Linked DNA regions of Rhodopirellula baltica SH 1. The protein of the gene in region 2 interacts with the protein of the main gene of each other region in a pairwise test. Links are inferred from orthologs where the notes say so. Each region holds a gene or a part of one and is shown on either strand. Other genes may lie near its edges. The genes, in order: odhB, lpdA and RB_RS25700.

The links.
Region 1: the proteins of lpdA (region 2) and odhB interact in binary tests that used the Escherichia coli proteins (3 or more experiments, as listed by UniProt). The link is inferred for Rhodopirellula baltica SH 1 from one-to-one orthologs.
Region 3: the proteins of lpdA (region 2) and RB_RS25700 interact in binary tests that used the Escherichia coli proteins (3 or more experiments, as listed by UniProt). The link is inferred for Rhodopirellula baltica SH 1 from one-to-one orthologs.

The regions. Positions count from the first base shown.
Region 1 is NC_005027.1:4,925,746-4,933,702, forward strand. Bases 2,775-5,719 are described here. They hold odhB (2-oxoglutarate dehydrogenase complex dihydrolipoyllysine-residue succinyltransferase), read left to right. Parts: upstream 2,775-3,565; coding sequence 3,566-4,873; downstream 4,874-5,719. Other genes in these bases: RB_RS18830 (exonuclease/endonuclease/phosphatase family protein), read right to left, coding at 2,775-3,235; RB_RS18845 (ankyrin repeat domain-containing protein), read right to left, coding at 4,961-5,644; RB_RS18850 (NAD(P)H-hydrate epimerase), read right to left, coding at 5,683-5,719. Also shown: RB_RS18820 (sulfite exporter TauE/SafE family protein), read left to right, coding at 1-761; RB_RS18825 (cysteine desulfurase family protein), read right to left, coding at 780-1,967; more of RB_RS18830, read right to left, coding at 1,994-2,774; more of RB_RS18850, read right to left, coding at 5,720-6,417; RB_RS18855 (FmdB family zinc ribbon protein), read left to right, coding at 6,546-6,776; RB_RS18860 (Trx7/PDZ domain-containing (seleno)protein), read left to right, coding at 6,941-7,957. UniProt on the Escherichia coli protein: E2 component of the 2-oxoglutarate dehydrogenase (OGDH) complex which catalyzes the second step in the conversion of 2-oxoglutarate to succinyl-CoA and CO(2).
Region 2 is NC_005027.1:623,169-630,995, forward strand. The notes cover bases 3,392-6,206. They hold lpdA (dihydrolipoyl dehydrogenase), read right to left. Parts: upstream 5,606-6,206; coding sequence 4,178-5,605; downstream 3,392-4,177. Other genes in these bases: RB_RS02450 (S9 family peptidase), read right to left, coding at 3,392-3,816; rpsD (30S ribosomal protein S4), read right to left, coding at 5,702-6,206. Outside these bases: RB_RS02445 (aldose epimerase family protein), read left to right, coding at 1-757; more of RB_RS02450, read right to left, coding at 1,345-3,391; more of rpsD, read right to left, coding at 6,207-6,310; RB_RS02465 (Gfo/Idh/MocA family oxidoreductase), read right to left, coding at 6,619-7,827. UniProt on the Escherichia coli protein: Lipoamide dehydrogenase is a component of the glycine cleavage system as well as of the alpha-ketoacid dehydrogenase complexes.
Region 3 is NC_005027.1:6,650,080-6,658,169, forward strand. What follows is about bases 3,442-6,519. They hold RB_RS25700 (ATP-dependent helicase), read right to left. Parts: upstream 6,124-6,519; coding sequence 3,760-6,123; downstream 3,442-3,759. Other genes in these bases: RB_RS25695 (peroxiredoxin-like family protein), read right to left, coding at 3,442-3,575; RB_RS25705 (hypothetical protein), read right to left, coding at 6,243-6,519. In the rest of the region: RB_RS25685 (glycoside hydrolase family 32 protein), read right to left, coding at 184-1,626; RB_RS25690 (adenosine kinase), read left to right, coding at 1,796-2,791; more of RB_RS25695, read right to left, coding at 2,883-3,441; more of RB_RS25705, read right to left, coding at 6,520-7,985. UniProt on the Escherichia coli protein: A helicase with DNA-dependent ATPase activity. Unwinds DNA duplexes with 3'-5' polarity. Translocates on single-stranded DNA with 3'-5' polarity. Initiates unwinding more efficiently from a nicked substrate than double-stranded DNA.

The DNA.
Region 1 (7,957 bases), 4.3 Mb from region 2 along the record:
CCACGTACACCGCGTTGCTAGTGCTCAACGATGTTGATCATCGCGTTTTGCCGATGCTCTCATTGGCCTGCAATTTTTTGGTGGTTTCGGGCGCCTGCCTGCGTTTCACGCAACAACAGCAAATGCCTTGGTCACGATGTGTCCCTCTGGTGGTTGGTTCCGTTCCAATGGCCTGGGTCGGCGGATCGGTTCCCCTGGACCGGGATGTGTTTGTGCCTCTTTTGTCGGGCACGCTGATCGTCGCTGGTGTGTTGCTCTTGCTGGGCGGCCGAAGGAATCGCGAGGTGGATGCTGCAGCAGTGCAGGATGGATCCAAGCAGCCTGCGCTCGCGAATCAGCCTTGCACCATTTCAATGAAACTCGGGTGGAGATTCGATGTGATTTGGCAGACGATCCTGGGCGCTGGGTTGGGGTTGCTCGCGGGACTGGTTGGCATCGGAGGAGGCATTTTTTTGTCGCCCGTGCTGCATCTGACTCGTTGGAGTCACGCTCGCGACATCGCCGCGACCAGTTCGTTGTTCATCCTGGTCAACTCGTTGGCGGGATTGGTCGGCCAAGCCAGCAAGCATGGTTGGTCAGTCAGCCAAATCATGACGGAGTTTCAAACGCATGCTCCGTGGTGGCCGTGGTTGTTTGTCAGTGTCTTGATCGGAGGCCAGATCGGAAACCGAGCCGCGGCGAGTTGGTTGTCCCACCTCACTCTCCGCCGAATCACCGCCGTGATCGTGCTGGCGGCGGGCATTCGCCTGGGCTGGATGTAGGCAAAAGTGGGATAGGTTTCAACCAACCAACTTCTGGTGCGATGCGATCAGTTGATCTGCGGCGGAGTTGATTTCGTCGGCTGTGTTGAATCGCCCGACACCGAACCGAACGCTTCGGCGAGCTTCCGATTCGGTCAGCCCCATCGCCAGAAGCACGTGACTGGGAAGAGCCTCGGTGCTGCTGCACGCCGATCCACTGCTGAATGCGACTTCCGGAGTGGCGGCCATCCAGGCTTCGCCTTCCACATCCCGCAAACGCACGTTCAGATTGCCTGGTAAACGAACCGACGAATCGTCATGCCAATTGGCACCATTGAGTTGCAAACCATCAATCGATTCGTGCAGGCGTCCCCAAAGCAATTCACGCAGTGTAAGAATCCGCGAGGTATCGCTTTCCATTTCATCGATCGCGATTCGCAGTGCCGTTGCCATTGCGACGATGCTGGCGGGATTGAGCGTTCCACCACGAAGCCCTCGTTGTTGGCCACCGCCGACGATTTGGGGACGCAGTCGCACGCGTCGGTTGCCGTTGCCAACGACCAGGAAACCAGTGCTTTTAGGCCCATAGAATTTGTGTGCCGACGCGGTCAGCAAATCAACGTCCGACGCGAGCGCGTCCACCGGCAATCGCCCGACCGCTTGGGTCGCATCGCAGTGCAGCAGTGCGCCTGCTTCGTGAGTGATTTCCGCGATCGTTTTGATCGGCGCGACAGAGCCAATTTCATTGTTTGCCCACATGATCGAAACCAACGCGGTCTGATTGTTGACCGCGGCACGCAACTGAACCAAGTCGACTTGTCCGGCCGAGGGATGATCGTGTGGATGGACTCCGACGCGAATGATTTCGATGGGCTGACCGCCGGCAGAAAGCTGCTTGGACAAATCGTCCGCCACTTCCAAAACCGCTGGATGTTCGGTTTCGCAAACAACCACTTGGTGTCGTTTACAACGCGGGTGCATCAGCACACCTCGTATGGCCAGGTTGATGCTCTCGGTGGCGCCAGACGTGATGACAACGCTTTCGCGGGGAGCATTCAGGATTGCCGCCATGGAATCGATCGATTGGTCAATCGCTCGGCGAACTTCACGTCCGGCTTCGTGAGAATCACTGTGCGGGTTGCCAAAGTGCTGCGTCAGATAGGGCAACATTGCTTCCACGACGCGAGGGTCGCAAGGCGTCGTCGCATGATGGTCGAGATAGATCATCGGAAACCGCGGTTTGGAATCGTCAGCTAGCGAAGCGTTTTGCCGCTTGGAAGCGACGCTTGTTGCACAACGGCTTGATCCAAGGTTGCTTGATTTGCAATCGGGGATCCCTCCAGTGCCGAGAACTCTGCGTACACCGGCAAGTAACTGGACACGGTTTGTGCTTCGGAAAGGCTGAGATTGTACACACGCAAGAAGTCATAGACCCCGCCGCGACCGATCGCTTCGGCAGTTGATTTGAAATCAAACACGATGTTCTCGGTTTGATGTCGGCCAAAGATATCGGTGGGCGTGCTGGACACCGCGGCACGGACCGAGCGTCCTGCGATTGTGGGCAACAGATACGCATCGTCGGCCTGGAACAATCCCATCATCAGGATGTCGTCTTCGCCGCGGCCATCGTCTCGGATGGAATCGAACAGCTGCCCCAGCAAAGCGACTTCACTGGGAGCACGTCCCAAATCGATTCTCACATTGGCAACCGTGAACGTCCACGCCCGCGATGCACTCGGTTGGGCCGCACGAAACCATGCCACCAACGGGTCATACAGCATTTGCTGGTCCGGATCAGCGACCGTGTAGGTTTGGGTTCGATCCACGCGAATGCGATCAGGACGGAACAAAATCACCATCTGCTCGCCGCGTTCGGCGGGACCGGTTGGTCCACCTAGCACGTAGTCGTAGACCGGACCTCCATTGCCGAGCGAGCTTTCATTGATCGCATCGACCATTCGTGGAACGAGATCTTGGTGCACAGACGAAACCTGTTGTAACGCGACCATGTCGAACTGACGAACGACGCGAATCAAATTCATTCGGCAAATATTGCTGGCCAACTTCGTCGGGCCAAATCCGTCCAGCGACCATGAGGCGATGCGAAGATTCTTGAACTGAGCAGGACGCTTTGCAGAGATCTGCTCGGCCGGCGCAGAACCATTGCCGTCGTAAACCGGATTCCCCCAGGCACGATCAGCCGTCGACGGGCCCGATCGCAACATGTCGCTGGGACTGTAGATCACCGGGTCGGCCTCGATGGGATTGCCCGATTCGTCGACCGGCCAGTCCAACGATTCGCGTGCGTCGGTGGAAGAAGTGAACGTGAATGGATCGTCGAGTTTCTCCCAGGCGAATTCCGCCTTGGGTTTGATCGCGACTCCGTCCAATCCGTCGATGTTGTAATGTTTGAAGAAGTACCATCCCCCGCCGATCAACAACACGACGATCAAAGCCATTTGAATCGGATGGCCTTTCTCGGGTGCATCGGACATGACTGCCTCCGGGACTTTTGGGGCGGATGTGGGGCGAAAAACGTACTTCAGGGCATGCTTCTGTTCGTGGCGAACCAATTCAATCGGCCACCATCGTTTTGAATCGGCGCCCACATCGTTGCAGCCCAAAAAAAGGACACTGATCCCCCCCTCCCTCACAACCGGCAAACTTCCTGGGGTGCTGGTCGAGACATTGCCCAGAAACCTTGGTCAATCTTCGATCCCGAAGGAGCCAAACACGCGTTACGCGGCTGACACTGTGCGATCGGCTCGTTATTCTGGTTGCTCGTACCGTCCCAGCTTTTTCTATCAAGTGGTTGAAACGTTCCCGTGAGCGACATCATTCCCGTCGAAGTTCCTACCGTTGGCGAGTCGATCAGCGAAGTGCAAATCGGCAATTGGCTCAAACAAGAAGGCGACTGGGTCAAAAGCGGCGAAGACCTCGTCGAAATTGAAACGGAAAAAGCGTCGGTGCAAATCCCCGCTCCCGCCAGCGGATACTTGCAGTCGATCACCAAACAATCCGACGAATTCGCAGAAGTCGGCCAACAAATCGCCTCGATCCAAGTCGCTGAACAACCCGCTGGCGGCGACGGCGGATCCTCCAACGGCGGTTCGGCTCCCGCAGCCGGAAACACCGCTTCGGCACCGGCCCCGACGGCATCAGCACCGGCACCATCCAGTCCAGCCAAGAGCGGCGGCGGATTTGTCATGCCAGCTGCACAGCGATTGCTCGACGAACACAAGCTGGACGCATCGCAAGTTCCCGCGACCGGCCCCGGTGGTCGGTTGTTGAAGGAAGACGTGCTGGCCTACATCCGCAACGGATCTTCGCGACCCGCGCCCGCCGCACCACCGGCTGCTCCCGCCGCACCAGTTGCTCCGACACAGCAAATGTCTTCACCAGAAACGGCATCGCTGATGACCAGCGGTGGTTACCGGTCCGAAGAAGTCAAACCGATGAGCATGCTGCGTCGCACAATCGCGTCGCGGCTCGTCCAGGCTCAGCAAACCGCCGCTTTGTTGACCACATTCAATGAGATCAACATGGCACCCGTCATGGCGATCCGCAGCAAATACAAAGATGCTTTCGCGAAGAAACATGGCGTCAAGCTTGGCTTCATGTCGTTCTTTGCAAAAGCGACCGTCGAAGCCCTCCGTCGTTATCCCGCCGTCAACGCGGAAATCCGCGGCGACTCGATGGTCTATCGCAACTACCAAGACATCGGCATCGCAATCGGCGGTGGCAAAGGCTTGGTCGTTCCGGTCCTTCGCAACGTGGAACGCATGTCGTTTGCCGAAGTCGAAGGCAGCATTGCCGAGTACGCTCGTCTGGCCGGCGAAAACCGATTGCAACCAAGCGACTTGATGGGTGGCACGTTCACGATCAGCAATGGTGGCATCTACGGATCGCTGCTCAGCACTCCAATCGTCAACCCACCACAAAGCGGCATCTTGGGTCTGCACTCGATCCAAGAACGCCCCGTCGCGGAAGATGGCCAAGTTGTCATCCGCCCAATGATGTACGTGGCGCTTACTTACGATCACCGCATCGTTGACGGTCGCGAAGCGGTTGGCTTCTTGGTCGCGATCAAAGAAACGATCGAAGATCCAGCTCGATTGTTCTTGGAAGTCTGATCAGGCCGCGGGCTTCATCCAGCTCGCACGCTCGATGGAAGGTTTCCCTCGGTTCCTGCCATGGCAACCGGACCTAACGGCCGTCGCTTACTTTTGAAGTCGTTTCACGACTTCGGTGTGGCCGTTGCTGCTAGCAAAGTCAATTGCGGTTTCGCCGTCGATGTCGGCTTTGGTTGGATCGGCTCCCGCCTCGAGCAACAACTCGACCACCGCCATTTGACCTTCCGCCGCTGCGAACATCAGCGGTGAAAAGTGTTCTTCGCTGTCGACCAAGTCCACCGCCGCACCGGCGTCGAGCAATAGCTTGACCGTTTCTGCATTGTCAGCGGTCGAGGCATACATCAGTGCGGTACGACCAAACGAATCTCGATGGTCAACTTCGACCTCCTGAGACAAAAACCATTCGACCACCGGTGTGTGACCGTCGAACGCAGCCATTTGCATTGCCGTGCGTTGATGCTCGTCCATCGCCGAAACATCCACGCCCTGCCCCGCGAGTCGCTTGACACCAGCCAAGTCACCGATCATCGCGGCTTCACGAAACTTGTCTTCGGGTGACTTCTCGGGAAGCGGAACATCTTCCGAAGTGGCCATGCCTTCGGGAGCCTGAGGTGCCAGCACATCTTCTCGCTCACGCCGCGGGAAATCCTCCGGTGACAACCGCTTGGATTCGCACCCTGAAAGTCCAATGGCCGAACCGAGGATCAAGACGCTCAAGACCGAGGACCGGCGAACGGAAACGCGACGCGTTTGAAGGGAAGAGTATTGCATGGCCATAACATAGTCTCAGCGACTGTGGCCGGCCACGCTCACACGCTGAATTGGCGCAGTAGCTCAAGCGGCACGCCGATTGAAATCACGTGAACTTCGCCAGTGAAACGGGCAGCGCCCAACTTCTCAAAACCGACCTTGGGTGCGGCAAACGTCAGCGTGTGATCGGCCCGAAACGTCGTCTCGCCCGTTTCTCCCGTGTCGCCGTTCATTCCCGTTGGAATGTCCAAAGCGATTCGAATTGCGGAGCTCGCGTTGGCTGCTTCCACCACCTCAGCGTAGCGTCCTCGAAGCGGTGGCTTGGCGCCGGTGCCCAGCAGGCCATCAACCACGATATCTGTTGCCGGCAAACGTCCAGCTTCGACAGCTTCTCCGACAACCTGAATCTTGATTCCCGCCGCCTCCGCGATCTTTGCTTGGATGGCGGCGTCGCCTTGCAATTCGTTCGTCGCTGCCATCGCCAGAATCATCACTTCGCGTCCGGCCAACTGCAAATGCCGAGCGATCGTGAATCCATCGCCACCGTTGTTGCCTTTGCCGCAAAGAATCAGCACGTTGCCCTCAGGCGCGAGCTCCTCAATGAGTTCGGCTGCGCCACGCCCCGCATTTTCCATCAGGATGATGCCGGGCATTTGGAATTGCTCCATCGCCAAAGAATCAATTTCGCGTATTCGCTGGCACGTCATCGGCGGCAACTGCAATACCGGTTTCATCATCACATCCATCAAATTTCGAACGAAGCCAGGACGGGCCGAAAGAACTTCGGGACTCATCCGGGATACAAAATACCGCTTCTTCGACCATTCCCAGTGGCCTGAACGCCTTCCTTGAGAAACAATGGGGCTGTGGGCGTGGTGCCCACCGTTTTCTCCTTGGATTGTGTTCCTCTCGGATACCGAAGATGCCTCTGTACGAATACGAATGCAAGTCGTGTGATGATGTGGTTGAGATCCTGGTTCGATCGCCAGGCGAAGAAGTGTCCTGCCCCAAGTGCAGCAACGCTGAACTGACACGTGTCCTCAGCGTCCCGTCGGCTCCCTCAATGAGCGGCGGCAGTTCGAGCCTGCCGATGGCTGGCGGCGGCGAAGCATGCGGTGCCCCGCGATGCTGCGGTGGCGGTTGCCAAATGTAGCGTGGCTGAAAAGCTTCTTTTTGCGAGCTGCATGAATTCTCAAACGGGGCGTGGAATCGTTTACAATCCACGCCCCCATCTGACGCTTTTTGTAGATGCCTGATTGGTGCCCGTCCTTTTCCGAGGCATTTCCTGCGGCGTCCCTTCCAGCCAGGAGAGTTTTCATGAGCCGCCTTCAACGATTGCGCGCCGTCGCACTCATCCCCGCCCTCCTTTCCACCGGCTTCGCCTCGTTCGCGAGTGTTGATGAAGCGGTTGCGAAAGAGGATCGAGAAACGATCGTTCGCAATGATCGTGAACGTGTCCTGGCGACCGGTTACTGGATCTACAACGATCTGAATGCCGCTTACGAACAAGCCCGCCAGACCGGCAAGCCGATCCTGGTCGTCTTGCGTTGCTTGCCCTGCGAAGAATGCGTCAAGTTGGACGATGACTTGGTCGAAAGCGACCCGGAACTAAAGCGTCTGCTCGATCAGTACATTCGCGTTCGTGTTGTCGGCACCAACGGACTGGATCTGAACGTTTTCCAATATGACACGGACCAGTCCTTCGCGGTTTTCATGCTCAATGCTGACAAAACAGTCTACGGCCGCTTTGGGACGCGGTCACACCGCACCGAATGGCTGGGTGATGTTTCTTTGGAAGGAATGGCAGCGGCGCTTCGGGAGAGCTTGAAACTGCACAAAGCCTATCCTGCCAATCGTAAATCACTGGCGGGCAAAACCGGTGCCCCATTGGAATTCGCTTCGCCGGAAAAGTACCCCACACTGACAGACCGCCCCGACCATCTCGACTATTCAGGTCAAGTCACGAAGAGCTGCATCCATTGCCATCAAATTGGCGAAGCCCGGCGCGACTACTACTGGCAAAAAGGCCAATCGATCCCCGAAGAGGTTCTGCACCCTTACCCGCACCCGAAATCGATTGGGTTGGTGCTCGACGCAAGATTCCCTGCTCGAGTGAAAAGCGTTGCCAAGGATTCCGCCGCCGCGAAAGCCGGTTTTCAGGTGGGCGATGATTTACTGAGCATCCAATCACAACCGCTGGTATCGATGGCAGACGTGCAGTGGGCATTGAATCAAATTCCTGCCAAAGGCGCCGAGGTGGACGTCCAAACCAAACGCGGCGACCAAACGCAGACCATCACGTTGTCGTTGCCCGAAGGCTGGCGGCGATGGGAC
Region 2 (7,827 bases):
CGGCGGCAAAGTCAATTTCTCACACAAGTGGTGGGACGCCGATTTGATCTCCGGCAAAGATGCCAACGGCAATCCGGAGATTGGTGTTCGGTACAGCTTGGTCAGCCCGGACGGAGACGAAGGTTTCCCGGGTGAAGTGACTGTGACGGCGGAGTACCGCTGGAACGATGCCAGCGAATTGACGATCGAGTTCACTGCGACGACGACCAAGCCGACCCATGTGAACTTGACCAACCACAGCTATTGGAACTTGGCCGGCATCGCACCTGGTGACGGCGGAGCAAGCTCCATCCATGATCACGTCGCGCTGCTTCACTGCAACGAAACCTTGGACGTCGACGAGGACTTGATTCCAACTGGAACGACCTCGTCGGTCGAGGGAACGCCTTTCGATTTCTTGCATCCTGAAACCTTCGGCAAACGCATCGATCAACTGCCCGCCACCAAGGGCTACGACCACTGCTACGTCGTCGCGGGAGAACCTGGCAAGCTGCGACCAGCGGCCCGCGTGGTGGATCCGAAATCGGGCCGAACGTTCGAGATTGAAACGACTCAACCAGGCATGCAGCTTTACACCGCCAATCACCTGGGCGGCAACGCGTCGTCAGCCGGACACAGATCGCACGAAGCGTTCTGCTTGGAAACGCAGCATTACCCCGATGCATGCAATCACCCGAATTTCAAAAGCACGCTGTTGCGTCCCGGTGACAAACTGAAGGAAACGACCGTGCACCGATTTGGGGTGGAAGCTGGTTGATTGGTTTTGGGGAATTGAAAAAGTTAAATTGACAATTGTAAATTTGAAATTGGTTTGTAGGTGGTGGGGGGCGTCGCAGTGCACCTCTGGAAATGAAAAGCTTACGCTGACCGTGAAAGGGTCGCAGAGTCTTCGACCCTTTCAGGGTCGGGGATTGTCGGGAGCATGAGTCCGGTGGTGTTCACTGCGTTCAAACCACCGGCTACCGTCTGCGATCCCTTCGGGATGAAACTTTCGAAAGCCAACATGCCCCGAAGCCCCGAACGTTTCGCAGGTCAGTATTGGGCTGGGCTGTGTTTGGGAACCGTGGCGACCGCAAGGTGGCTCACAGAGCCAAAGACTCTTTTGTGCGTGCTAACCGGGCCTAACGGCCTGCGGCTGATTTGATTGGTGCGGTAGCAAAGAACCTACAACCACCATTTTTCAATTTACAATTGTCAATTTAACTTTTTCAATTGCGACCGTAGGCACACCGACGGGAAGCTCGCATTGCTCGAGGCGTTTCGCCGGCCTTCTCTTGGCGGCTCGAGCCAGTACGTGTTAACCGGGCCTAACGGCCGACGGCTGATTTGGTTGGCACCGACGCTTTACTTCAGATGCTGAAGAATAAAGTTCGTCATCATGGTCCGCAGGTGGTAGCGTGTGCTTTCGCCTTCGCTGACCGAGTGCGTTCGTCCGGGATAGGCCATCATTTGGAACTGCTTGTTCTCAGCGATCAAGCGATTGATCAGGCGTGCGGAAGATGCGTAGTGCACGTTGTCGTCGGCGGTCCCGTGGATCAGCAGCAGAGGATCAGACAAGCCGCTGGCGTGCGTGATGGGTGAACCCTGGACGAACGCCTCACGGTTTTCGGTGACCAGCCCCATGTAGCGTTCTTGGTAGATCGTGTCGTAATCCAGTTGGTCCGGCACCGGAGCGACGGCGATTCCCATCGAATACAGCTCTGGGAATTGGAACAGCCCGTTGAGTGTCGAGGACCCGCCACCGCTCCAGCCCCACAATCCAACTCGCTCGGGATCGAGAGCAGCAAAATGCTTCAGCATCGCTTGCGTGGCATGAGCTTGGTCGGAGATCGAAATGCGTCCGATTTGTTTGTAGATCGATTGCCGGAACGCTTTGCCTCGGGGCGCGTTGGCGCCGCGGTTGTCGACGCTCGCAACAGCAATTCCATGTTGCGTCAGCAGGCGGTGCCACAAATAAGTCGTCCCGCCGTATTGGTCCAGTACGGTTTGTCCGGCTGGTTCGCCATAGACGTGCACCAGCAACGGAACGCTCTTGGGCGGCAAGCTCTCGATCGAGTTGCCTTCGCCCACCGGCATCATGATCCACACGTCCAGCTCCATGTCCTTGGACGCTGGATCATCCGTGAATTCGCCAATCGGCAGTCGAACGAATTCCGTGTGAACGGGAGCGAGCTTTTCGAGGTTCTCATGAAGCTTCTCGTTGTCGTCAAACGTCTTCAATCGCTTGTAGGGATCGAGCTGAACGAGCCGTTGCTGCGGAGCGGAATTGAAATCGGACCAGGACTCCAGTGCGTAATCCGCCGTGGGGCTGACCGAATAAGAAAATGTGCCGCCTTCGTCTGGCGAGATCCGCTCGGGTGTCGTCGCCAGTTGCCCGCTCAAGCCTTGCTCGAGCGACACGCGATAAAGTGCCCTTTGGGAAGGCTGCTCTGGCGACGCGATGAAGTCGATGTGGCTGCCGTCCTTCGCGACGGCCGCAATCGAGATCACATCCCACGAGCCACCCGTCACCGGCGTGATTCGTGAAGGCAGATTGGATTCTTCTTCGAGGGAATCAGGGGCAGGGATTTCAATGGCTTCGATGTGTTGCCAACCTGATCGTTCAGACAACCACAGCAGGCGCGGCGATGAGTTGTCCGACGCATCGTTTTTGAAGACGGTACCTGGCAACCAGTGCAGTTCACGAAGATGCCGCACCCAAGCGTCGCTGACTTCCGTGTGAATGTTGACGCAATGACCGGTTTCGACATCGCAGAGGTAGACGTGATTCTGATTCTGTTTTCGATTGAGTTGCTGAATCAGCAATCGCTCGTTGGCGTGTGTGAACTCGCTGGGCAACCAATCAACCGCGGCGATGTAATTTTCACGTGGATCACCGGGCAGATCCAACCACACCGTTTTTTTGCTGGTTCGGTCCCAGACGCCGACCTTGGCGGCGGAGTTCGTTTGGCCGACTTTGGGGTAAGCGAACTCAATCGCTTTTGCGTATCGCTCGGACGTGTTGTCGATCATCGTTTGGATCGGAACACCGTTGCTGTCCAGTTGCCAGAACGCCAGCTTTTGACTGTTGGGGCTGAATCGAAATCCATTTCGCAGGCCGAGCTCCTCTTCGTAAACCCAGTCAAATGTTCCGCTGATTAATTTGGGGTCGTCCGAGCCAGCGACCATTTGCAGATCACCTGTTTCGCAGTCCTCTAGGTACAAGTCGTTGTCACGCACGAAGGCGATCGATTGCCCATCAGGAGCAAAGGTCGCGAACATGGTTTTGGCGTCGGGAGCGTCTTCGCCGCCAATCTTTCGCCATGTTGCTTCTGGTGAATCATCGCTGAGGTCACGCAACCAATAATCGCCGCGTGTGTGTTGCCGCCAAACTCGACGGGTGTTGTTGTACACGAGCAAGTAACGTCCGTCGGCGGAAATCGTCCATTGGCTGACCTCGATCGGCTTGGGACTGGCCTCTTCGGATTCCGAGTCCGCTGATTCTGCGTCGCCGTCAACCTCGGCTTCTGTCGCTGGTAATAAGAAGGTTTCACGAGGGACGATGGTGGTGGATTCGAGATCGGGAACAGAAAGCTGGTTCAGTGCCGGTCCTTCTTTCCCGGACTGGCGTTCCCACAGGATGTCTTCGTTATTGTCCCAGGTCAGCGTGCGCGATTTGGATCGGAAGTCGGATGTCTTGAACAGGCGGCGGAGCGAAAGGACCGCCGGATCGGTTTTTGGCGGCGTCGGTGGTGCCTTCGACGTTTCGTTGGAATTGGCAAGCGCGGGTGTGGTCGTGGTGGAAAGTTGGCTGAATATGCCAAGGGTCAGAGCCATTGAGACCAAAAGAAAACGTCGGCAAGCAAGCATGCGGCACCATGGTGAGCGGAAAGCGGAGCACGCATTTTGGCTCGCCAGGCCAAGCGTTTCCACCAGGACGCCAAGAATCCGAAGCAGCGGAAGAAACCAAGCCAGCAATCACCACCGAAGGTGAACGGCGCGACGCGCCGTATCGGTTGGACGGTTTGTCGTGCGGCCATGGAGAACGTGGCCGGTGCTTGTTTCAAAGGATTGCGAGCGGGGGCTGGAGGGGAGATTGCAAATTGCAAATTGAACAATGCAAATTGGCAATTGGTGGTGGCATGTTTGGCACCACCTGTGGCCCTGTGGTCCTGAGCCACTTTCCTCTCTCCGCGACCTACTTCCGTTTCGGCTTGTAGATCTCGGTCGCGGTTCCGAAGTGGACTTCGCCGGCGTTCATCAACGTTTCGCTGAGCGTTGGGTGGGGGTGAACGGACTCGGTGATGTCGGTCACTTCGCAGCCCATTTCGATTGCCAGGACCGCTTCGGCGATCAATTCACCAGCACCGGTTCCAACAATGCCGCAACCGAGCACGCGGTGGGTTTCTGGATCGACCAGCCATTTGGTCAGTCCGTTCGTCACGCCGATGGCTTGAGCACGACCGCTGGCCGCCCAAGGGTAGACTTCGACGTCGACCTTTCGGCCGGCTGCTTTGGCTTCGCCTTCGGTCAGGCCGGCCCAGGCGATTTCGGGATCGGTGAACACGACGGCTGGGATGGCTGCTTTGTCGAAGGCAACATTTTTGCCGGCCAAGACTTCCGCGGCGACGCGGCCTTCGTGGGTGGCTTTGTGAGCCAGCATTGGGTCGCCGGCGACGTCACCGATGGCCAAAATGTTTGGGTCGGCCGTGCGTTGTTGTTCGTCGCAAACGATGAAGCCTCGTTCGTTGACTTCGACCTTGGTGTTTTCCAGACCCAGTCCACGGGTGACGGGACGGCGGCCGATGCTGATCAGGACTCGGTCATAGGATTCGGTGCCAAACTTGCTGGGGCCTTCAAAGCTGACCACAACCTTGTCACCGTCTTCGGCTAGCGAGCCGACTTTGGTGTTCAGGAACACTCGGCCGTCGCACATCTTGTCGATCTTCTTGGCCAATGGTTTGACGAGGTCGCGATCGGCCCCCGGCAGCAAGCCTTCGCCAAGTTCAACCACGCTGACCTTGGAACCCAAGTGAGCGTAGACGGTTCCCATTTCCAAACCGATGTAGCCGCCACCGACGACGAGCAAGGTTTCCGGGATGTCTTTGAGTGCCAGTGCACCGGTGCTGTCCATGACTCGGTCGCTGCCGATGTCAAAGGCGGGCGGCATCGCGGGGATGCTGCCTGTTGCGACGATGCATTTGTCGAAAGTTAGCTTGCCGCCTTCTGGGATCGACTCATGGTCGCCTTCGAGCTTCAGTTCGTTGGAGCTGACGAAGGAACCGCGAGCTTGGATGACGGTGACGTTGCGACGTTTGGCCAGTCCGCCGAGTCCGCCGGTCAGGTTGTCGATGACTTTGTCTTTGCGAGCCCGGACGACGTCGACGTCGATCTTGGGTTCGCCCGAGTACTCGATGCCCCACTCTGATTTCAGTTCTTCGACTTCGCTGATGACCTTGGCGACGTGAAGAAGAGCCTTGCTGGGGATGCAGCCACGGATCAGGCAGGTCCCGCCGAGGCGAGGTTCTGCTTCGACGATTGTGACTTCCATTCCTTCGTCAGCTGCCAAGAAAGCCGCCGCGTATCCACCGGGGCCACCACCGAGAACGACAACCGGAGCGTGCATGATTGAAACCAGAGCAAAAAAAGAGACGATTCGGGAAAGGAAACGGCCGCGTGAAGAACACGCGGCCGATGAGTTGCAATCCGTTGTTGACCCGCGTTAGCGAGACAAGAATTCGACGACGCTGTTAGCGTCGACGGGCAGGCTGATGTCAACCGCGCCTGGCAGCGAAAGGACGGTCGCACGCAGCGTTTCGCTGTCGAACGAGACCCAATCCAGTCCGTCTGGTGGCGAGTTGGCGATCACACCACGGTACAGGTTCTTCAAGTTTTCGCGGCCGCGAACTTCGATCAGGTCGCCAGCGCGAAGCATGTAACCGGGCTTGGTGACCTTCACGCCGTTGACGCGGAAGTGACCGTGGGTGATGCCCTGACGAGCTTGTGGGCGAGTCTTGGTGAAACCAACGCGGCGGACAACGTTGTCCAAACGGCGTTCGCACATCAGCAACAACAATTCCCCGGTGTTGCCCGATTTACGGCCAACGTTTTCAAAGTAACGACGGAGTTGGCGTTCGCCCAAACCGTAGTAGTGTTTGATCTTTTGCTTTTCCATCAAAGCCGCACCGTAGTTACTCGGGCGACGACCGCGAGTGTGCATCCCTGGTGGTTGCGGACGACGGTCCATCGCACGGGCTGCGCCGGCTGTTTCGTAAAGCATCGTGCCGAGGCGGCGGTTGATGCGGGCTTTTGGTCCTGTGTAACGTGCCATCGTGACTTTCACGGTTGTGCTAAACGTCGCGTCTGATCGACTCCAAACCGGTCCCTGAAACGCGATTGCTCAACGGAAATTCCGTGTGCGATCCAATTCAGTGACCCGTTTCGCGAGCGAATCCTCGTTCAAGAACGAGGCTGCAAGTGCGACGTGCAGCGGGGAATTGCGGCGTGTTCCTTCGTGTCGTCCACCATTGGACTCACGTGTTCACGCCAAAATTTTGAAAACGGGGCCGCAAGTGTCGTCGTTGGGCCCCGTTTTGACAAGAGGAATGAAAGTCAATCGATCACAGAATCGACCGGATTTCAGCTCGCCGCGTGGGTTTCGGCTGAAAATCCTTCCCGCGACTTGCGACTCATCAGCCCATTGGCTTGCTCGTCGTCGACAAATCGCTCGGCTTTCGGGTCCCATTTCAATTCTCGGCCCAACATCAACGCAATGTTGCACAGGTGACAGGACGTCATCGTGCGGTGGTGCGACCACACGTCTGAGATCGGCTGACCGCCGTCTTCAATGCAGGCAAAAAAGTTGGCCATGTGGCTCATCGCCGCTTTTCCTTTGCGAAGCTCAGCGATTTTCGCGTCGAGCTTGGCGTTGTCTTCTTCGGTCAAGTTGTCGACCGGAGCACCAGTCAGCTTGCCGCGGTTGACGAAGATTCGACCCTTGTCGCCTTCGAACAGGATCCCGTTGGGGAAATCGATGTTCTCAGCTTCTCGTTTGTAATGGTTGGTGACGACCATTTTTGATCCGCTGTCAAAGGTCAGCTCGATGTTGAAGCTCGTCGCGGTGTTGTAGCCGTTGGGCAGCGAGGCTTCGCCGTTGAAGAACGAGTTCCAATTGAAATCGGCTGGAACGGTTTTGGGGAATTCGCCGGTGCCCTTGATCGTCGTGGGGCCGTCTTCACCAGGAGCGAGCGCCCACTGAGCGATGTCGATGTGGTGAGCGCCCCAGTCAGTCATTTTGCCGCCGGAATACTCAAAGAACCAACGGAAGTACTTGCGGCGTTCTTCGCAGTAGTCGGCCTTGGCTGCGGGGCCGACCCACAGGTTCCAATCCAAATCGTCGGGGGCTTCCGTGGTTTCGAAAGGTCCGTCACCAGGGGCTCCGCCGATCGCGATGTAAGCGTTGACGTTGTCGCCGACGTAGCCCGACTGGACCATCGCGATCGCTTTTTGGAATAAATCACCCGAGCTGCGTTGCTGGGTTCCGACCTGGAACACGCGGCCGGTTTCTTCGACGACTTTGCGAATCTGTTTGCCTTCGTCGATCGTCAGCGTCAGCGGTTTTTCGCAGTAGACATCCGCACCGCTTTGCAAACACGCGATCGCGATCGGCACATGCCAGTGGTCTGGGGTTCCGATCGTGACCACATCGGGTTTTTCCTTTTCCAGCATCTCGCGGTAGTCGCGATACTTGTTCAAGTTGCCGCCGTGCTTTTGGCTGAATTCTTCGGTGTGCAGGTCATCGACATCGCAAACAGCGACCATCGTCGCGTATTTGGCCGCGTCGTTGGC
Region 3 (8,090 bases), 6.0 Mb from region 2 along the record:
GTGACTGACCGCCAGGATGAGTGGTTGGCGAAGACGACTCATTCGATTGAATGCGACCTTGGATTGGCCGTTTGGGCCTATGCCCCGGTTCGCGAGGAAGCAACCGTGGCGAATGCCGAGGCGGCAATGCGATCGAGCTTGCAACTCAACACGCTGAATTCGCCCAGTGTCATCGACTCGGTTTCACCAGATGCTTTTGACTCGGTTGAGCTGCAGCTTTTCCAGGGCAACGTTTCCGCCTCGCGTGAACAAACGGACGGACTCATCGTCGGGTGTGAAAGCAAACTGCTCGCTGTAGGAGAACACGCCTCCGGCCGAGAAGACTTCGAGCGAGCTCCAATCGACCAACATGCGGATGGTCAGCTTTTTGTCGTGGTCAGGCTTGAGTGACTTTCCTAGCAACAGTTGCTTTTCGATGTCGTAAACAATCTCTTTGTTTGCGATCCGGAAGACAATTTGACCGGCGGTGGAGTCGCTCAAGTCGAACGTCGCGGTCAAGTCGAATGCCTCGGCGCGAACGTCTTTCAGTAGCCCGCCGTTTTCATCCTCGGGGGTGATTGTCTCGTTTGTCCAATTCGTAGTGTCATCGTAGATCGTCGTGATCGCTTGTATTGGTGTGCGGGTGACTTTCATCTTTCCGTCGTGAGTGACCAAGCCAATTTTCACCGGGAACGTTGCGTTGCGTTCCCAGGGGCTTTCACCGATGCCTCCGTTCCAATGATCGTTCCATGCGATTTGAATCACATCGCCTGACGGAAGGTTGGGCCGAAAGAAGGTTTGCCCGGCATAAAAGTCGGGTCCAACATCCATCACCAAAGTTTCTTGTTCCGGTGTGAAGCGAACTCCGTCAAACTGGCCAACCAAGTAGGAACCATTTGCGTCGTGAAGAACCCACTTCATGTTCTCTGTGTTGCCGTCAAGTGGCAATTCAAACATGTCCGGGCACTCGTAACCAAAGTCGATGTTACTGAGTTGTTTCCACTCGACCAAATCGTCCGACCCGTAGAGCGTCGTTCCGTTCTCGTACAGTGCGAGGATCCACTTGCCGGTTGGTTCGTGGAAGAACACGCACGGATCGCGGGGGTCGGCTCCCTCAGTTTGGTTAGCAACCGGATTGCCGGAGTAGTCATGCCATGTGGTGCCGCCATCGTTGCTCCACGCCAAGCAGGTCCCTGCCTTGGTTCCGGTGTAGATCATCACCATGGCTTCTTTGGTTGAGCCGGTGATCTTCTCGGCGGTTTCTCCTGAAATCAAGACGCCGCTACCGGAGTAGACCTGTGCTCCGCTGACATTGCGTTTGGCTTCGGCGGGCAAAAATGATTCTTGTGGGATGAGCGCGACGCCTTCGTCTTTCCAGTGCAGCAAATCGGGGCTGGTCGCATAGCCACCGTGGCGAATCGCTTTGCCCCATTGATACAGCATGTGGTATTTGCCGTCGGCGTAGATCAACGCGTTGATGTCGTTCATCCACTCCGATTTTGGGCTGAAGTGAAACTGATTGCGGTAGTCTTCTCGGTAGTCGATTCCAGCAGGGTGCGGGTCGTATTGAGACTGGACGGGAGAAGCCGGTAGCACGCAAGCGAGAACCGTCGTGGCGACAAATAGAATGTGGTGTGAGGTGGTCATGGATGGTGGGGGGCGTGGGGTGCGATGGTCAACCGCGTCAGTATAGCTGGCTGGCGGAGTCGTCTCTCGCGAGTACACTGCGGACCCGCCCAGCGGATGCGAGGCTGCTTTGGTCCAGGCCAATTCGCGGGCAAGGACGAGTCTGTTTCTCTCACTCTGGTTGAATTTGATGACGCATGATGTTTACGCGGTTGGCAATGCTCTCGTTGACATTCAGACAATGGTTGCCGATGACCTGTTGTCCGAACTGAAGCTCGACAAAGGCATCATGACGCTGGTCGATGACGAGAAACAAGCGACTGTGCTGAGTCGATTTGACCTGCCGTCGCTGTCTCGCTGTGCAGGCGGTTCGGCCGCAAACACCATCGCCGCGGTCGCGGATTTTGGTGGCAAAGCTGCTTTCGTCGGCAAAATTGGTGACGACGAAACCGGGCAGTTCTTCTTGAAGGACTTGCGTGCTCTCGGTGTCACCATTGACGTGGATCCTCAGCCTGGGACACCAAGCGGAACATGTGCGGTTTTGATCACCGAAGACGCTCAGCGAACCATGCTGACGAACTTGGCCGCATCGACCGCGTTGTCCGAAGCCGACATCGACGAAGCCGTCATCGCGGCGAGCAAGTACGTCTACATCGAAGGCTACTTGTTCACCGGCGAACAAACCAAAGCGGCCGCTTACAAGGCGATCGAGCTAGCGAAAAAGAACGATGTCAAAGTCGCGTTCACCGCCTCGGATCCTTTCCTCGTCAACATGATGAAGGATGAAATGTGGGATTTGATTCGAGGCCCCGTCGATTTGTTCTTCTGCAATGAAGAAGAGGCCAAGAGTTTGACCGGACTGGAAGACCCGATCGCTTGTGCGAACAAGATTCACGAGTCAGCCGAGAACGTTGCGATGACTCTGGGGCCGAACGGTTCGATCTTGATGCACGGCGGCGAAGCGATTCCCGTGGAAGGCGTGAAGGTCAAAGCGATCGACACGACGGGAGCGGGTGACATGTATGCCGGCGGCATTTTGTACGGCATCACCAACGGTTTGGATTGGCGTCAGTCAGGCCACTTGGCTTCGCACGCCGCCGCCCGGGTGGTGGCTCAAATGGGCGCTCGGTTGCAGAAGCCATTCACCGAAGACGAAGTCAAGCAGCTGACCGATCTGACTGTCTGAGCGAAACGTCAGTCAAAGTCACAGGTAGGCTCGATCATCCAACGAAAAAACGCACCGGCGATGCAATCACCGGTGCGTTCTTTTTTGAGCGTCAATGATTCAAATACTGAAGCTTTTTCACCGCGGCGACGACGTCGGCGGGTTCGGCGCGTTTCTTGTAGTCCGCATCAACAAATGCGTAGGTGATCTTTCCATTGGTATCGATCACGTAGGTCGCTGCAAGAGGCAGTTCCATCGCGCCGTTGTCATTACGCTTGGCAAGTTGGAATTTGTCGCGGTACACCGGAAGGATTGATTCAGGCAAGTCGAACACGATGCCGTACTTTCGTGCGACTTCGCTTTTGCGATCGTGCAAGACGAGCATTTCCAGGTCGTTGGCTTCCGCCGTTTCTTTGGCTTTCTCAGGCACTTCGGGGGTCAAGACGACGAGCTTTGCACCAGCGCCTTCGATGGCCGAAAGTTGTTTCTGCATGGCTCGCAATTGCAGGTTGCAGTACGGGCACCATCCGCCGCGATACCACATCAGAATGACGGGGCCTTCGGACCAAACGTCGCTGAGTGTGACTTCGTTTTGGTCCCACCCTTTCAGTGTCGCGTCAATTGCTTCGTCACCGACTTTCTTGGCCGATTCTTCGATGCCAGTCGCACGCACTTGCTCGACGCCACGTTGAAAAGTTTGCAGCACTTCGGCCGGATATCGTTTGGACGAATTGTCGGCTGTCTCTTTGAGTTGGGCTGATAAGCTGGAGGTCGATGATTCGTCGGCGGATGCAAATGGGGACATGGCAAATGCAGGCAGAAACGCCGCGCAGAAAAGGAGAGAAAGCCTCATGGATTCACAACGCTTGGTCTTGAGTGAAGAGAAGGTGTCAACTGAGGCATGATGTCCGCTGCCACGGTCAATCCGCCAATTCAAACTCGGACGCCCCGCCCACGCCGCCGCGATTGATTGGCGTCAAAGCCACGAATCAGCGTTCCACCAATTCGATTTTCGCGAATGCCAATCGGAAGGTTTCCTCGGTTTCTTCAAACTGAATCTTGGCGGTCCGCTTGGGGCCTTTGCCTGTTAGAGCGACGATGGTCCCTTCGCCATACTCGCTGTGGCGGACCGTGCTTCCTTCGCGGTAGGCACCCAGTGGAGTCACGCCGGATTGCAGCAGATCACTCGCCGTCTTGAGTTCGGCTTGGATGGAAACCCTGGGCTTCTTTTTCTTCGGCGGCGGCACATCATCGTGGTACACATCCGGAATCGCGGATTGGTCCGTCATCGGAAGAATTCGTGGTCCATCAGCGACGTCCGTTTGGCCAGCCGGACCGGTGTCGGTGACCGCAGCGGGTTCTTGGACCAGGTCCCATGAGTCCGGGTACTCGTCGTCATAGGCATCGTCAAAGAAGTTGCGACTGCCTTTGACTTCGACGACTTGCATCTCATCACGAGGCAGTTCGCCCAAGAACATGCTGGGGATCGCAGGTTGGTTTTCGCCACGGAAGCTTCGCAGTTTTGCGTAACTGATCTGCAACCACTGTTCGGCTCGTGTGACTCCCACGAACAGTAAGCGACGTTCCTCTTCGAGTTGTGTTTCGTCTTCTTTGCTGCGGCGGTGAGGCAGCAGGTTGTCTTCCACCGCGATGATGAAGACGCGAGGGAATTCCAAACCTTTCGCCGCGTGCAACGTCATCAAGGTCACGCGGTTGTTGGAATCCTCGAACGCGTCGGTGTCCGAGACCAACGCGACCTGTTCGAGGAACGCTTCCAAGGATCCGTCTTCCGGATGCATTTGATCGAATTCAACGGCCGCGGAAATGAACTCGTCGACGTTGGCGATCGGATTGTTGTCTTGTTGTTCCGGGGTGGTTCGTTCGAGGTAGGCAACGAATTTGATTTCTTCGATCAAGAACCGGAGCAGATCCTCCAGCGTCGCGGTCGCTTTGATGCACAAACGATCGTACAGACGAATGAAGGACGTCACCAACGTTTTGGCGCGTTTGGAAAGCGTGTCAATCTCGTCAACACGTCGGGCGGCTTCCAGCATTGGAATTCGATGATCGTCGGCAAAGCGTTGGATTCGCTCCAGCGTCTTGGCGCCGATGCCTCTCGTGGGCGTGTTGATCACACGTTGGAACGCGACATCGTGACGAGGGTTGTTGATCAGGTGCAGATAGGCCAGCAGATCCTTGATCTCTTTCCGTTGATAGAACTCCAGACCGTTGACGATTTGATACGGGATGCCGCGATTCCGCAGGGCATGTTCGATCGACCGAGTCAGTGCGTTCATCCGGCACATGATCGCAAAGTCGCGAGGTTCGGCGTTGCCGGCGATCATTTGGTTGGCGATCTCATCGGCAATGCCGTCGGCTTCTTTGTAACCGTCCTCGTACTGTCGCAGCGTGACTGCTTCGCCGGTCGGGTTGTCGGTGAACAGGTTCTTTTGTTTGCGACGTCGATTGTGCCGAATCAGTTGATCGGCGACGCGAAGGATTTCGGGTGTGCTGCGATAGTTTTGTTCCAGCCGAACCGTTTTGACCGCCGGGTAATCCTTTTCGAAATCTAAAATGTTGTTGAGGTCGGCGCCTCGCCATCCGTAGACCGATTGGTCGGGGTCACCCGTCACGGCGAGGTTGGGGTGGTCGACCGAGAGCGCGCGGACAATGGCGTACTGAGCCAAGTTCGTGTCTTGGTACTCGTCAACCATGATGTACTTGAGTTTCTCATCGAGGTTCGATCGCACCTCGGGGTTCTCCCGCAGCAACCGAGCGAAGTGGAAAAGCAAGTCATCGAAGTCAACCGCGTTGGCGGTCAGCAGTTGCTGTTGATAGACCGGGTAAACCTTTGCCGCGACGGTGTCACCGGCGCGACCCGTTTGCTGGGCCATGATCTCGGGAGTGATCAGCCGGTTCTTGGCATTGGAAATCGCCGATGCGATTTGCTCGGGCGATGTGTGGCTTGTTGAAACGCCCGCCGCTGTGATCGCGCGTTTCATCGCGGATTTGGAATCGGACGAATCGTAAATCGAGTAGTTCTCGGCCAGTCCGACCATTGGTGCGTAACGCCGAAGTTGCTGCGCACAGAAACGGTGAAACGTTCCCATCCAAACCGGTTGGTTGGGGGCGAGCAAATTGACTCGCGACCGCATTTCATCGGCGGCTTTATTGGTGAACGTCAGAGCCGCGATTTGCCACGGGCGAATCCCGCTTTGCAGCATGTACGCGATGCGGTGGGTGACGACGCGTGTCTTACCGCTACCGGGGCCGGCGATAATCAGCAGAGGTCCGTCGATGTGCTGGACCGCTTCGGCTTGTGCGGCGGTCAGATCTTTTGTGATGGCATCCATGACGCAAGATTAGCGTTCCCAGGGAAACTGGGCAACGCAAACAGGGGACCGACCCGATGGCCGATCCCCTGTGTGAGATTTTCAGAGAGTGATTGTTTGGCGATTGACCGCCGAACGGATCACCACATGTATTCAAAACCTGCTGCGAAACCGTTCAGTGTCAGCGACGTTTCCGAGGTGCTTGGTGCTGAGACACCGGCCCCGTTGGTTGCGAAGTCGTCGATGAAGCTGTTGTCCAGCGGAGCGGCGTAGACGTCATCGATTGTCAGCAGGTGATACGAACCACGCAGCGACAACGAGTGCGAGAATCGGTAGATACCGGTTGCTTGGAAATCCAAGATGAAGGCACCGTCTTGTCCGCCCGATTCAAACGTGTTCAATGCACCGGGGGTGATTCCGATCGACGAGGTTTGACCGAAGTCGTTCTGAACCCATGCCCCTTTGACTTCGGCACCCAGTTGAATTCCGGGGCGAGCGTTCCACCAAAGGTCGACGCCGGCTTGAGGACCAAAGTATCGGTTTTCAATGTCGAAGCTTTGTTGGAAGTCAGCGATGGTGCTGGAGGTTTCGGAGCCGTTGAAAGCGTATCGGTTGTCGAAAACCACGTGTCGGAGGCCGAGCAACCAAGAGCCTTGGAATCGTCCGTACGGTCCGACGGTTCGACGACGGTAGTTGATTTCGTAACTGTCGAATTCCGCTTCGGAAGTGATCGATTGGAAGTTTGACAGGTTGGCGTATCCGCCTGCCGGCGTGGTGCCGAAACCGGAATAAACCGAAGTCAAGTTTCCGCCTGGGTCAGATGCCGAGGCGGAGCCGCCCCATTCTTGGCCGCCCATGAAGGTGAACTCGACATTCGAGCCGGCACCGAAGATCAGTGCGAACGAGATGCGAGCTCCGGCTTCCAGGTCATCGTCGCCCAAGTCATCCTGGGTCAGCACTGGATTGTCAGCAACATTTGGCGTTCCGGTGGTCCCGTCGTTGGTCAAGACACGACCATCGGCGAACCCATCGAGCTCCTGTGTCAGGAACAATCCTTCGACCGATACGTCGTACCAGCGTTGGGCTGATTTACCGGCTTCAGAATAAGGTCGCAGAGCTTCGGCTAGACCGGCCAAGCCGCCGCCGATGTGTGCTGCCAGGATGCCGAAGTCGGTGCTGCCGGGGCCGCACTCATTGAGGCTTCCAAGCAATCCGCCCTGGCCGAGTGAGCCGTTGGTCAGGCACGAGCCCAATCCACCGCAGGCACCGCATCCGCCACCGCCGCATGATCCACAGCAATCGCCCATCACAGCAGGCAATAGGCCGCGGAAGTTGCTGCCGCATTCTCCACTGGTGCAACCCGAGTCGCCGCATCCGCAGCTCATCGTGTCGCATCCGGCTGCGTAGCCACCGCCGAGGAAACCACCGCCTTGGTAACCAACTGGCATGACGCCAGCAGGTGCGTAGGCGGCTTGCGGGTAACCGCCTGGAGCGTAACCAGCAGAGCCATATCCACCCGGCATCATCAGCGGAGCCGATGGCAAGGTCGTGGCGATCGATTGTGCACCCGGCATGGAGCCTGGTGGCATCGACATGGCAGGCATGCCGTCGACCATCCCTGCTGGTTGAACACCGGGCGGTAGCATGAAGCCACTCGCCTCGTAGTCCATTTCATCACCCGCGGTGGGTGGTGCTGCAGCGACTGGCGTGGCAACTGCGACGGCAATCAAGCCACCACAGACCAGGTCACGAAGCTTTCGTAATTTAACCGTCACGCTTTCGCTGAATGATTCCGTCATCCCATTGTCCTCAAGGGTCACACGCAGTCCGGTTCTTTGGTTGGGTCCGGGTTTGATTTGGGGATCGGGGGTCTGGGCCATCATGGGTTGCTCGTTTCTTTGCCTGGCAATTCGTCGCATTGCAATCGTCTCCGCGGTCACAAAGACCCCAAAATCCCCCCGGGGGTCCCGCTCACGCGAGAACGCCCA